One region of the Streptomyces sp. NPDC045678 genome, then DNA from elsewhere that is predicted to be linked to it. Evidence: riboswitches for the same ligand, from Rfam matches in the RefSeq annotation. Region 1 holds a riboswitch; the other holds the start of a gene.

Evidence for each region. A riboswitch is a leader RNA that binds a small molecule or an ion and turns the genes downstream of it on or off. The one in region 1 is predicted to bind glycine.
Region 2: another riboswitch for glycine. It lies ahead of gcvP (aminomethyl-transferring glycine dehydrogenase); the one in region 1 lies ahead of gcvT (glycine cleavage system aminomethyltransferase GcvT).

Annotation. Positions count from the first base shown of each region.
Region 1 covers NZ_JBWKJS010000011.1:52,637-59,340, forward strand. Annotated here, with positions in the region: gene AC07DO_RS33015 (LacI family DNA-binding transcriptional regulator) at 1-374, shown strand, start outside; gene AC07DO_RS33020 (L-serine ammonia-lyase) at 361-1,731, opposite strand; gene glyA (serine hydroxymethyltransferase) at 1,910-3,172, opposite strand; gene gcvH (glycine cleavage system protein GcvH) at 3,196-3,573, opposite strand; gene gcvT (glycine cleavage system aminomethyltransferase GcvT) at 3,650-4,783, opposite strand; glycine riboswitch at 4,822-4,934, opposite strand; glycine riboswitch at 4,935-5,044, opposite strand; gene AC07DO_RS33040 (AAA family ATPase) at 5,194-5,895, shown strand; gene AC07DO_RS33045 (enhanced serine sensitivity protein SseB) at 5,956-6,704, shown strand, end outside.
Region 2 covers NZ_JBWKJS010000013.1:8,620-15,323, reverse strand. Annotated here, with positions in the region: gene AC07DO_RS35780 (hypothetical protein) at 98-682, shown strand; gene AC07DO_RS35775 (DUF5999 family protein) at 992-1,198, shown strand; gene gcvP (aminomethyl-transferring glycine dehydrogenase) at 1,330-4,218, opposite strand; glycine riboswitch at 4,406-4,504, opposite strand; gene AC07DO_RS35765 (PRC-barrel domain-containing protein) at 4,649-5,041, shown strand; gene AC07DO_RS35760 (DNA polymerase IV) at 5,048-6,472, opposite strand; gene AC07DO_RS35755 (MerR family transcriptional regulator) at 6,510-6,704, opposite strand, start outside.

The DNA of each region.
Region 1 (6,704 bases):
ACGCGTTCGTCGAGCGGTCCATCTTCTCCCTGGAGGGCGGTCAGGCCGCCGCCGCGCGCCTCATGGACCGCGGCGTCACCGGCATCGTCTGCGGCAGCGACCCGCTCGCCCTCGGCGCCATCAGGGCGGCCCGCCGCAAGGGCCTCTCCGTCCCCGCCGACGTCTCCGTCGTCGGCTACGACGACTCGGCCTTCATGACCTGCACCGAGCCGCCCCTGTCGACCGTGCGCCAGCCCATCGAGGCGATGGGCCGCGCCGCGGTCGACCTGCTGTGCGCCCAGATCCGCGGCACCCAGACGCACCCCGGCGAGCTGCTCTTCGAGCCGGAACTCGTCGTCCGCGGCTCGACGGCCCAGCTCCTCAGCACTCGATGATGTTCACCGCGAGACCACCCCGCGCGGTCTCCTTGTACTTGACGCTCATGTCGGCGCCCGTCTCCTTCATCGTCTTGATGACCTTGTCGAGGGACACCTTGTGGGAGCCGTCGCCGCGCATCGCCATCTTCGCGGCGGTGACGGCCTTGACCGCCGCCATGCCGTTGCGCTCGATGCACGGGATCTGGACGAGGCCGCCGACCGGGTCGCAGGTCAGGCCCAGGTTGTGCTCCATGCCGATCTCGGCCGCGTTCTCGACCTTGGACGGGGAACCGCCCATGACCTCGGCGAGCGCGCCCGCCGCCATCGAGCAGGCGGAGCCGACCTCGCCCTGGCAGCCGACCTCGGCGCCGGAGATCGAGGCGTTCTCCTTGAAGAGCATGCCGATCGCGCCGGCCGCCAGCAGGAAGCGGACCACGCCGTCCTCGTCGGCGCCGGGCACGAAGTTCATGTAGTAGTGCAGGACCGCCGGGATGATGCCCGCCGCGCCGTTGGTGGGCGCGGTGACCACCCGGCCGCCCGCGGCGTTCTCCTCGTTCACCGCCATCGCGTAGAGCGTGATCCACTCCATGGCGCGGGCCTGCGGGTCGCCCTCGGCGCGCAGCTGCCTGGCCGAGTTCGCGGCGCGGCGGCGGACCTTGAGGCCGCCCGGCAGGATGCCCTCGCGGGACATGCCGCGCGAGACGCAGGACTGCATGACGCCCCAGATGTCGAGCAGACCCGCGCGGATCTCCTCCTCGGTGCGCCACGCCTTCTCGTTCTCCAGCATCAGCGCGGAGATGGACAGGCCCGTCTCCTCCGTGAGGCGGAGCAGCTCGTCGCCGGTGCGGAAGGGGTGCCGCAGGACGGTGTCGTCCGGCACGATCGGGTTCTCGCCCGCCACGGCGTCCTCGTCCACCACGAAACCGCCGCCTACGGAGTAGTACGTCTTCTCCAGGACGAGGGCGCCCTCACGGTCGTACGCGAAGATCGTCATGCCGTTGGCGTGGTACGGCAGCGCCTTGCGGCGGTGCAGGATCAGGTCCTCGTCGCAATCGAAGTCGATCTCGTGCATGCCGAGGAGGTTGATGCGGCCGCCGCTCCTGATCTCCTCGACACGGTCGTCGGCGCCCTCCACGTTCACCGTGCGGGGCGACTCGCCCTCCAGGCCGAGCAGGACGGCCTTCGGGGTGCCGTGGCCGTGGCCCGTGGCGCCGAGCGAGCCGTACAGCTCCGCCCGTATCGCCGTGGTGTGGGCCATCAGGCCCTCGTTCTTGAGGCGGCTCGCGAACATGCGGGCCGCGCGCATGGGTCCGACCGTGTGGGAGCTGGACGGGCCGATGCCGATCGAGAACAGGTCGAAGACCGAGATGGCCACGAGAACTCCAAGGGTGGTTGGTAGACGCCGTTGTCTGCCGGGGTGATGCAGAAGTACAAGGCGGTGCGGGACGTGGTGCGGGGCACCTCGCTCACTCTCCAGTGTGCGGGGTGCCCCGATGTTTCGTACGTATGAACAACGGCATACGAACAAAAGCGTACAAACAGAGGGTACGGAACTACTTCAGGCCGGGGTACAAGGGGTGCTTGTCGGCCAGAGCGGTCACACGGGCCTTGAGGGACGCCGCGTCGAAGTCCGGCTTCAGGGCCTCGGCGATGATGTCGGCGACCTCACGGAAGTCGTCCGCCTCGAAGCCGCGGGTCGCGAGCGCCGGCGTACCGATCCGCAGGCCCGAGGTGACCATCGGGGGGCGCGGGTCGTTCGGGACGGCGTTGCGGTTGACCGTGATGCCGACCTCGTGGAGGCGGTCCTCGGCCTGCTGGCCGTCCAGCTCGGAGTTGCGCAGGTCCACCAGGACCAGGTGCACGTCCGTGCCGCCGGACAGGACGTCGACGCCGACGGCCTTCGCGTCGTCCCGCACCAGGCGCTCGGCCAGGATGCGGGCGCCGTCCAGGGTGCGCTGCTGGCGCTCCTTGAAGTCGTCCGACGCGGCGACCTTGAAGGAGACGGCCTTGGCCGCGATCACGTGCTCCAGCGGGCCGCCCTGGAAGCCGGGGAAGACCGCGGAGTTCAGCTTCTTCGCGAACTCCTTGCCGCGGGCCAGGATGATGCCGCCGCGCGGGCCGCCGAGCGTCTTGTGCGTGGTGGAGGTGACCACGTCCGCGTAGGGCACCGGGTTCGGGTGCAGGCCCGCGGCGACGAGACCGGCGAAGTGCGCCATGTCGACCCACAGGTACGCGCCGACCTCGTCGGCGATCCGGCGGAACTCGGCGAAGTCCAGGTGGCGCGGGTAGGCCGACCAGCCCGCGATGATCACCTTCGGGTTGTTCTCCTTGGCGAGGCGCTCGACCTCGGCCATGTCGACCAGACCGGCCTCGTCGACGTGGTAGGCGACCACGTTGAACTGCTTGCCGGAGAAGTTCAGGCGCATGCCGTGGGTGAGGTGGCCGCCGTGCGCCAGGTCCAGGCCGAGGATCGTGTCGCCGGGCTGGGCGATCGCGAAGAGGGCGGCCTGGTTGGCGGAGGCGCCGGAGTGCGGCTGCACGTTCGCGTACTCGGCGCCGAACAGGTCCTTGACCCGGTCGATCGCGATCTGCTCGGCGACGTCGACGTGCTCGCAGCCGCCGTAGTAGCGGCGGCCGGGGTAGCCCTCGGCGTACTTGTTGGTCAGGACCGAGCCCTGGGCCTCCATGACCGCGACCGGAGCGAAGTTCTCCGAAGCGATCATTTCCAGGGTCGACTGCTGGCGGTGGACCTCGGCGTCGACGGCGGCGGCGACGTCCGGGTCCAGCTCGTGGAGGGGGGTGTTCAGAAGCGACATCACACGATCCCTATCGGTATGGGTCAGCCGGCGGTGAATGCGGTGTACTCGTCGGCGGACATCAGGTCGTCCGGCTCGCCCGCGAGGCGAACCTTGAACAGCCAACCGCCCTCGAACGGAGCGGAGTTGACCAGCGACGGGTCCTCCACGACGTCCTGGTTGGCGGCGACGACCTCGCCGGTCACCGGGGCGTAGAGGTCGCTGACCGACTTGGTCGACTCCAGCTCGCCGCAGGACTCGCCCGCGGTCACCGTGTCACCGACCTCGGGGAGCTGCGCGAAGACGACGTCACCGAGCGCGTTGGCCGCGTGCTCGGTGATGCCGACGGTCGCCACGCCGTCCTCGGTGGCCGAGAGCCACTCGTGCTCCTTGCTGTAGCGAAGCTGCTGGGGGTTGCTCATGACCTGAATTCTCCTGTACGCGGGTGGGTGCTGCGGAACGGGGAAGATGTGCGGGGGGTCACTTCTGACGCGGGGGTCACTTCTGGCGCTTGTAGAACGGCAGCGCCACGACCTCGTAGGGCTCGTGGGTGCCGCGGATGTCCACGCCGACACCCTCGGTGCCCGGCGCCGCGTGCTCCGCGTCCACGTACGCCATCGCGATCGGCTTGCCCAGCGTCGGGGACGGGGCGCCCGAGGTGACCTCGCCGATCACCTTGCCGTCCGCGACCACCGGGAAACCGGCGCGCGGGACGCGGCGGCCCTCGGCGATCAGGCCGACCAGCTTGCGCGGCGGGGCGGTCTCGGCGCGCTCGGCGGCGGCCGCGAGCGCGGCACGCCCGAGGAAGGTGTCCGACTGGCTGGTCTTCTCGAACTTCACGACCCGGCCGAGGCCCGCGTCGAACGGCGTGAGGCCGGCGGTCAGCTCGTGCCCGTACAGCGGCATGCCCGCCTCCAGGCGCAGCGTGTCGCGGCAGGAGAGGCCGGCCGGGACCATGCCGACGGGCGTGCCCGCCTCCATCAGCGCGCCCCACAGCTTCTCCGCGTCACCGGGAGAGACGAACAGCTCGAAACCGTCCTCGCCGGTGTAGCCCGTGCGGGCGATCAGGGCGGAGACGCCCGCGACGGTGCCGGGCAGGCCCGCGTAGTACTTCAGGCCGTCCAGGTCCGCGTCCGTGAGGGACTTCAGGATGCCGGGGGACTCGGGGCCCTGGACCGCGAGCAGCGCGTACGCCTCGCGGTCGTCGCGGACCTCGACGTCGAACTCCCCGGCGCGGTTGCTCAGCTCGTTCAGCACGTTCTGGGCGTTGGACGCGTTGGCGACGACCATGTACTCGGGGGCGTCGGGCTCGCCGAGCCGGTAGACGATCAGGTCGTCGAGGATGCCGCCGTCCTCGGCGACGATCATGGTGTAGCGGGCGCGGCCGACGCCGATGGAGCCGATGTTGCCGACCAGCGCGAAGTTCAGGAAGTCCACGGCCTCGGGGCCGCTGACGGTGATCTCACCCATGTGCGACAGGTCGAAGAGGCCGGCCTTGGTGCGCACGGCGTTGTGCTCGTCGCGCTCGCTGGCGTACCGCAGCGGCATGTCCCAGCCCGCGAAGTCGGTCATGGTCGCGCCGAGCGCACGATGCACGGCATCGAGGGCGGTGAGACGGGGGGCAGTGCTCATGAAGGGGACTCCCAGGGCATGACGGGCGGCGAGGTCTGTCCTCCCCATCTGTCATCGGAACCTGAGAGGTTCGCCGGGAGTGTCTCGTTCTCCGAGACGCCGGCTTGCACCTTGGGTGGGACCGCCGGGGCGGCCCGCTTTTCAGATGTGCCTCGCCCGCGCGGTACGGGGCCTGAGAGATTCAAGGGAGGGGCTTGCTCCTTCGGCGCCCCGGGTACCCAGCTCAGAAACTGGTTCCGGAGACTCTCCCGCGCGGATTCGAACGGCCTGTATGGAGTTGGCGCGCACATCATTGCACGCGACTCTGTTCAGGGGGACCCGTGTCCGGCAGAGGGTTCCGTCACCCCGGAACGCTCTTGTGTCGCATTACCTTCTCTTTACACTTGGTGGGGAAGCAGTACGTGACCGCTATGGGGAGGCCGATCACGGTGCGCAGCAGGACGAGTCTCTACGCCACTTCCACGGGGGTGGCGCTGCCCAAGGCGCTGCCCGAGCAGGCCCCCGCCCCGGCCGCGGAGAGCTGCGGCCGGCTCCCCGTCGCCGTCGTCCGCGACCTGCGGCAGCGGGCCGGCCACAGCCCGCGCCGCCTCACGTTCGGCGAGGGCGACCTGGTCGTCGTCTCCGGGCTGCCCGGCGGCGGAAAATCGACCCTGATGCGGCAGGCCGTCACCGGCCCGCGCATCGACTCCCAGGACACCCGCGACCGCTGGTCCCACCGCATGCCGCGACTGCTGCCCTACGCGGTGTACCGCCCCCTGGTCCGCCTCGCGCACTACGCGACGCTGCGCCGCGCCCTCCGCTCCGGGGCCGGCGTCGTCGTGCACGACTGCGGCACCCAGACGTGGGTGCGCCGCTGGCTCGCCCGCGAGGCCGCCCGCCGCGGCACGGCCCTGCACCTCCTGATGCTCGACGTCCCGGTGGACACCGCGCTGCGGGGCCAGCACGAGCGCGGCCGCGGCGTCTCCCGGTACGCGTTCGCACGCCACCGCAGGACGGTCGGCCGGCTCGTCGCCGCCACCGAGCGCGGCGACCTGCCGCGCGGCTGCCGCTCCGCGGTGCTGCTCGACCGCGCGGCCGCGCAGGTCCTGCGGGTGATCGCCTTCGACCGGTGACCGGGCCCGGCGTTAGGGTTCGAGCCGCAGGCAGAGCGGTCGCGAGCAGGGGTTGGACAGATGGACTTTCCGGCGCAGGCACATGCCCATCCGTACGGCGGATGGCCGGGCAATGAACTGGAGGAGGTCCTCGCGGCCTCACTGGGCGCCCCCGCGTCGGCGGGCGCCCGCATCGTCGAGGTGCTCGGCCGCAGCCACCTCTGGATACCGCTTCCCAACGGCGGCGGCCCCGACAGCGGCACCCTGGACCTGCCGACCCTGGAGATCGAAGGACAGGCATACGTCCCCGTCTTCACCTCCGAGCAGCAGTTCCGCCAGGCGCTCGGCGACGCGGCGGACCGGATGGGCGTCACCGTGGCGCCCGCCGTGGAGTTCGCCCGCGGCCTGCCCCCGCAGCTGGGCATCGCGCTGAACCCGGACGGCACCGTCGGCGCCCCGCTGCCGCCGCCCGCCGTCGCCGAGCTGTGCAGGACCGGCCGAACCGAGCTGGACGGCCCGAGCACCGGCGGCCGGGTCCGCCTCTTCGAACCGGACTGGCAGGAGGACCCGGTCGACTTCCTCGCCGCCGCGGGCCGCGAGTTCGAGACCGCGGGCGTCGTGCTCACCGCGCGCCGCTGCCTGGCCGCCGTGGAGACGGACGACCCGACGCTCTTCGTCGGCGTCGAGCTGTCCACCTGGGACGGCAACGCACGCGACCTGCCCATGGAAGCGCTCGGCCGGGCACTCGGACAGGTGCCGATTCCGTGGCCGGTGAACCTGGTACTGCTCGACGTGGCACAGGACCCCGTCGGCGACTGGCTGCGCGCGAA
Region 2 (6,704 bases), on a different contig from region 1:
CGGCCCCAGCCCCCGCCCCTCTGACCCAGAGCTGACAGCGCCGTCACGCACCTGCCCCCGCTCCACTGTGCCTGTCGAATGAGAGAGGCGACCCACCATGCCGCTGCATGTCCCCCCGGCTCCCGCGCCCGCCCTTCGCTGCGTCCTCACCGCACTCGGTTCCCCCACCGCCGTGCGTGAGGCCCGCACACCGTCCCTGCGTACCGCACAGGGACCCGCAAGCCCCGAACTCCCGCTGCCGGTCCACGTGTTGGACCACATCACCCCGCAGGCCACTTCGCCCACCCGGCTGGCCGGCTGGCGCTTCCTCATCCGCTGCGCCGAGCGGTCCGTCGCCGCCGCCGACACGGTCCTCACGCCGGACGGATGGGCGTTCTCCCACTTCTTCGAAGGGCCCTACATCACGTCGACGGAGCGCGCCCTGCGGCACGCGGAGGCCATGCCGATGCCGTGCCAACCGCGGCTGCTCTCCGTACCCGAGCTGTATATGCTCACGCTCTGGCTCCACCGTGACTGCACGGACGACGGCGCCGAGGGCTCACTGGCCGCCTCCGATCTGCTCGTGCCGCTCGCGCCCGCCCCGCCCGGCATCGCGGCACACCGCCCGCACCGCGTCGCCGAGCTCCTGCCGATGCTCAACCACCGCCTGACACCGGCACCGCTGCTGAGCTCACCCGCCTGACAGCGCCGTCACGCTCCTGTGCCCCGCCGCCCACCGGCCGCGGGGCACAGCGCTGCCCACCGGCCGCGAGTGGACTAGCCCGGTCAGGCCACCCCGAACCACCCGAAGGGACAGGGAAGTTGGGCTGAACCGTCCGGGCGGGTGATACGTCATTAAGCAGTAGGAGCCGCTGCGGCAAAATCCCTGCGGATTGACGCTCGTAGGGCAACACTGGGATCGGACCGACTACAACGGGGGGCGGTTATGAATACCGCATCGAGCCACAGGACCGACGTCACAGCCATCACATCGCAGCGAAAGAACCCTTCCATGTGCCAGCACCAACCACCGTGCCCGACAGCCGACTCCGCCGACCGGGAAGCCGCGCTCCTCGCGGCCAGCCACCCGGAGCAGGGCTGGAGCCTGCTGTGCAACGGCGTCCTGCTCTTCGAGGACACCGGTGAGCTGCTGCCGGACGGCCAGATCATCGCCCCGCACCGACCGCTGGGCACCGATCAGATCATGACGGCCGCCTGACCGCCGGCACATCCGCACGACCGCACGGCACCGCGCACAGCGCCAGAGCACCACGGAACGACGAGGGGCCGGCCCGGAGGAAACTCTCCGAACCGGCCCCGACGCATGCCCGCTCGAAGCGGGCGCCCGCATCAGTCCTCGTACGCATCCAGCGGCGGGCAGGAGCAGACCAGGTTCCGGTCGCCGTACGCCTGGTCGATGCGGCGCACCGGCGGCCAGTACTTGTCCGCCGCGACGACTCCGGCCGGGAAGACGGCCTCCTCGCGGCTGTAGCCGTGCTCCCACTCGCCGCTCAGCGCGGCGGCGGTGTGCGGGGCGTTCCGCAGCGGGTTGTCGTCGGCGGCCCACTCGCCCGAGCCGACCTTCTCGATCTCACGGCGGATGGCGATCATCGCCTCGCAGAACCGGTCGATCTCGTTCAGGTCCTCGCTCTCCGTCGGCTCGATCATCAGCGTGCCGGCGACGGGGAACGACATGGTCGGCGCGTGGAAGCCGTAGTCGATGAGGCGCTTGGCGATGTCGTCGACGCTGACGCCGGTCGCCTTGCTGAGCGGCCGCAGGTCCACGATGCACTCGTGCGCGACGAGGCCCGCGGGACCGGTGTAGAGCACCGGGTAGTGCGGCTCCAGGCGCTTGGCGATGTAGTTGGCGGAGAGCACCGCGACCTGCGTGGCGCGCTTGAGGCCCTCGCCGCCCATGAGGCGGACGTACGACCAGGAGATCGGGAGGATCCCGGCGGAGCCCCACGGCGCCGCGGAGATCGGACCGACGCCGGTCTCGGGGCCCGCGGCGGGCTGCAGCGGGTGGTTGGGCAGGTACGGCGCGAGGTGCTCGCGGACACCGACCGGGCCGACGCCGGGGCCGCCGCCGCCGTGCGGGATGCAGAACGTCTTGTGCAGGTTGAGGTGCGAGACGTCGCCGCCGAAGTGGCCCGGCTTGGCGAGGCCCACCAGGGCGTTGAGGTTGGCGCCGTCGACGTACACCTGGCCGCCCGCCTCGTGCACCGACGCGCAGATGTCGGCGACGTGCTCCTCGAAGACACCGTGCGTCGAGGGGTAGGTGATCATCAGCACGGACAGCTCGTCACGGTGCTTCTCGATCTTGGCGCGCAGGTCCTCGACGTCGATCTCGCCGTCGTCGGCGGTCTTCACGACGACGACCTTCATGCCCGCCATGACGGCGCTCGCGGCGTTGGTGCCGTGCGCGGAGGACGGGATGAGGCAGACGGTGCGCTGCGCGTCGCCGTTGGCGCGGTGGTAGCCGCGGACCGCGAGGAGCCCGGCGAGCTCGCCCTGCGATCCGGCGTTGGGCTGCAGGGAGACCTTGTCGTACCCGGTGACCTCGGCGAGACGCTCCTCCAGCTCGCGGATGAGCGTGAGGTAGCCCTGGGCCTGCTGGGCGGGGGCGAAGGGGTGCAGCTGGCCGAATTCGGGCCAGGTGACCGGCTCCATCTCGGTGGTCGCGTTGAGCTTCATGGTGCAGGAGCCCAGCGGGATCATGCCGCGGTCGAGCGCGTAGTCGCGGTCGGCGAGCTTGCGCAGGTAGCGCAGCATCGCGGTCTCGGAGCGGTGCTGGTGGAAGACGGGGTGCGTCAGGTAGTCGTCGCCGCGCAGCAGGCCCGCGGGCAGCGTGTCCGCGGTGGCGGCGTCCAGCGCCTCGATGTCGGCGTCCACTCCGAACGCACCCCAGACGGCGGCCAGTTGGGCGCGCGTCGTGGTCTCGTCACAGGAGAGGGAGACGTGGTCGGCGTCGACCCGGTGGATGTTCACGCCGGCTTCGCGGGCGGCGGAGACGAGCTGCTCGGCCTTGCCCTCGACGCGCACGGTCAGCGTGTCGAAGTACGCACCGTGGACGACCTCGACGCCACCGGCGGTGAGCCCGGCCGCGAGGAGCGTCGCGTACCGGTGCGTGCGGCGCGCGATGGACTTCAGGCCCTCGGGCCCGTGGTACACGGCGTACATTCCGGCCATGACGGCGAGCAGCACCTGTGCGGTACAGATGTTGCTGGTGGCCTTCTCGCGCCGGATGTGCTGCTCGCGGGTCTGGAGGGCGAGGCGGTAGGCCTTGTTGCCGTCGGCGTCGACGGAGACGCCGACGAGGCGGCCGGGGAGGCTGCGGGCGAACTTCTCACGGACCGCCATGTAGCCGGCGTGCGGGCCGCCGAAGCCCATCGGCACGCCGAAGCGCTGCGTCGTGCCGACGGCGATGTCGGCGCCGAGCTCGCCGGGCGAGGTGAGCAGGGTCAGCGCGAGCAGGTCGGCGGCGACGGTGACGACCGCGCCGAGCTCGTGGGCCTCGTCGATCAGCGGCTTGATGTCCCGTACGACACCGGAGGCGCCCGGGTACTGGACGAGCACGCCCACGACCCCGCGCTCGGCGACCTCGGCCGGGATGCCCTGGCTCAGATCGGCGACGACGATCTCGACACCGGTCGGCTCGGCGCGGGTCTGGATGACGGCGACGGTCTGGGGCAGCGCGTCGGCGTCGACGACGAAGACGCCGTTCTTGACCTTGCCCATGCGCCGCGACAGCGCCATGGCCTCGGCGGCGGCGGTGCCCTCGTCGAGGAGCGAGGCCCCGGAGGTGGGCAGACCGGTCAGCTCGGCGACCATCGTCTGGAAGTTGAGCAGCGCCTCGAGACGGCCCTGCGAGATCTCGGGCTGGTACGGCGTGTAGGCCGTGTACCAGGCCGGGTTCTCCATCACGTTCCGCAGGATGACCGGCGGCGTGAACGTCCCGTAGTACCCGAGTCCGATCATGGAGTCGAGGACCTGGTTGCGGTCGGCGAGGGAGCGCAGCTCGGCCAGCACCTCGGCCTCGGTGCGCGCGCCGGGCAGGTTCAGCGCCTCGGCGTTCTTGATCACATCCGGTACCGCGGCGGCCGTCAGCTCGTCGAGCGAGCCGTACCCGACCTGGGCGAGCATCTTGGCCCGCGCTTCCGCATCGGGCCCTATGTGCCGCTGCTCGAAGGGGATGCCCTGCTCGAGCTCGGAGAGCGGGATGCGATTGGTGGCAGTCATTGCGGAGGCCTCCTGGTCTGCACGACCTGCGAGGGGTACCACGGCGCGGGTACCCGGACGGCCTCCCCCTCTGTCATGTCAACCTGAGAGCTTCACAGGCCCGTCTCGCGACAGATCTGCTTTCACCGTCGGTGAGGAAGGGTTCCGAACGTGCCCGCCCGACGCCCGCCCTGCTTTCCAGAGTGACCTCGTCCGTGCGGTACGGGTGCCTGAGAGATTCCGGGGAGGATTTGCTCCTTCGGCGCCTCCGGATGTGTGATCCGGAGAGCTCTCCCGCACGGGGTCAGCGGCCAGGCGCCAGCGTACCAGCGAGGACCATGCCCGATCCCTCGAGTGGCCGCCTGCCCCGAAGTGCTCTTTCGTAGTGACTACGAATGATTAAGGATGAGTTACGCCCGTTTTCGACAAGCCGCGACCAGCTGGAGGGCCCGTGCAGACCGATATCGATCCGCGCAACCTGATCGGCCGCAAGGCGTTCGACCGGAACGGGGCGAAGATCGGCACGGTCGACGAGGTCTACCTCGACGATGCGACCGGCGCCCCGGAGTGGGCCGCCATACGCACCGGTCTCTTCAGCCGGGACGCCTTCGTCCCCCTGGAACCCAGCGAACTCGTCGAGGACGGCACCCTGCGCATCCCTTTCGACCGCGACCTGATCAAGGACGCCCCGGACTTCGGAGTGGGGCGCCACCTCTCCCCCGAGCAGGAACTCCAGCTCTACCACCACTACGGCCTGGACACGACACCCCCACAGCCCCCGCCCTCCTCCGTGCCACCCCCGGACCAGGACTTCGGCCGCGTCGCGGGCACGGAGAGCCCCTGACGCACCTCAGCCGGAAACGGGCCGTGCGGCCGGCGCCGGCGCGGCGACCAGCGGCAGCGGCTCCGCGGGCGCCAGCTCCGGGTCGTCCGTACGGAACGTCCGCACCCGCCCCGGCGCCGACAGCGGCGTCTCGAAGCGCACCGTCACCCGCCCGAGGCCGCTTCCCTGCACCCACCCGTGCCCGTACTGGGCATGCCGCACATCGTGCCCGGCGACCCAACGCCGCTGCGCCGGCGCCACCGGTTCCTCGGCACGCTCCGGCTCCGGACCCACCGGCCCCACCGCCTCCCCCGGCCCGGCCTCCCCGCTCTTCGCCAGGGACACTCCCTCCGCGCTCGCGGTCTGCGCCTGCGCCTCCGCCTGGGCCTGCGCGAAGAGATCTTCCTGCGTGTAGTCCGCGAGGCCCGTGACGCCCACTCCCAGGAGCCGGACGCCCCCTGTGGTGTCCACGGCCTCCAGAAGCCGCGCCGCGGCCTCCTGGACCACCCCTGGGTCGTCCGTGGGCCCGCGCAGCGTCTCGGACCGCGTCAGCGTGGAGAAGTCGAACCGCCGCACCTTGAGCACGATGGTCCGCCCCGAGTGCCCCGCCGCCCGCAGCCGCTGCACACACCGCTCGGCGAGCCGCGCGACCTCCGCCCTGACCCGCACCCGGTCGTGGATGTCCACGTCGTACGTGTCCTCGACACTGACCGACTTCGACTCCCGCTCCGCCACGACGGGCCGCTCGTCCCGCGCGAGCGCCATCGCGTACAGAGAGCCTCCGTGGGCCTTGCCCAGGAGCCGTACGAGCTCGTCCTCACCCGCCTCCGCGATCTCGGCGACCGTGAGGATCCCGGCCCGCCGCAGGTGGTCCCCCGTGGCGGGCCCCACCCCGGGCAGCGTCCGCACCGACATCGGCCCGAGGAGCGCACGCTCCGTCCCCGGCGCTATGAGCCTGAGCCCGTCCGGCTTGGCCTCCTCCGAGGCGATCTTCGCCAGCATCTTGGACGCAGCGAGTCCCACCGACGCGGAGAGCCCCGTCACCGCTCTGATGTCCGCCCGCAACCGCTCCCCCACCGCCCTGGCCGACTCGGCGGAATCCGCGACGCCACCCGCCTCCAGGTCCACGAAGGCCTCGTCCAGGCTGAGCGGCTCCACCAGCGGCGACAGCCCCCGCAGCAGTTCCATGACCTGTTCGCTGATCTCGCGGTACAACCCGAAGCGCGGCACGAGATAGGCGGCGTTGGGCGCCAGCCTGCGCGCCTGCCCCATGGGCATCGCCGAGTGCACACCGAATTTCCGCGCCTCGTAGGAAGCGGTCGCCACCACACCCCGCGGCCCGAGACCGCCCACGATCACGGCTTTCCCACGCAGACTGGGCTTCGCGGCCTGCTCTGCGGACGCGTAGAAGGCATCCATGTCCAGATGCAGGATCGTCGGCGCGCTTCTCACACCTCTGATGCTGCCCTACGCCACTGACAACGCGGCCTCAGACAGCCCTGTTGCGCCTTCTGGCCAGCTCGTCGGCGGGGTTGTGCCCGATGAGCGTCTCCCCGGTGTCGATGCGCTCGCCGTGCAGCTGGGACAAGGCGGCCTCGACGTCGCGCCAGACAACTCCCACGGCGATCCCGAAGACCCCCTGCCCGCCCTGGAGCAGTTCGTGGACCTCGCTGGACGTCGTGCA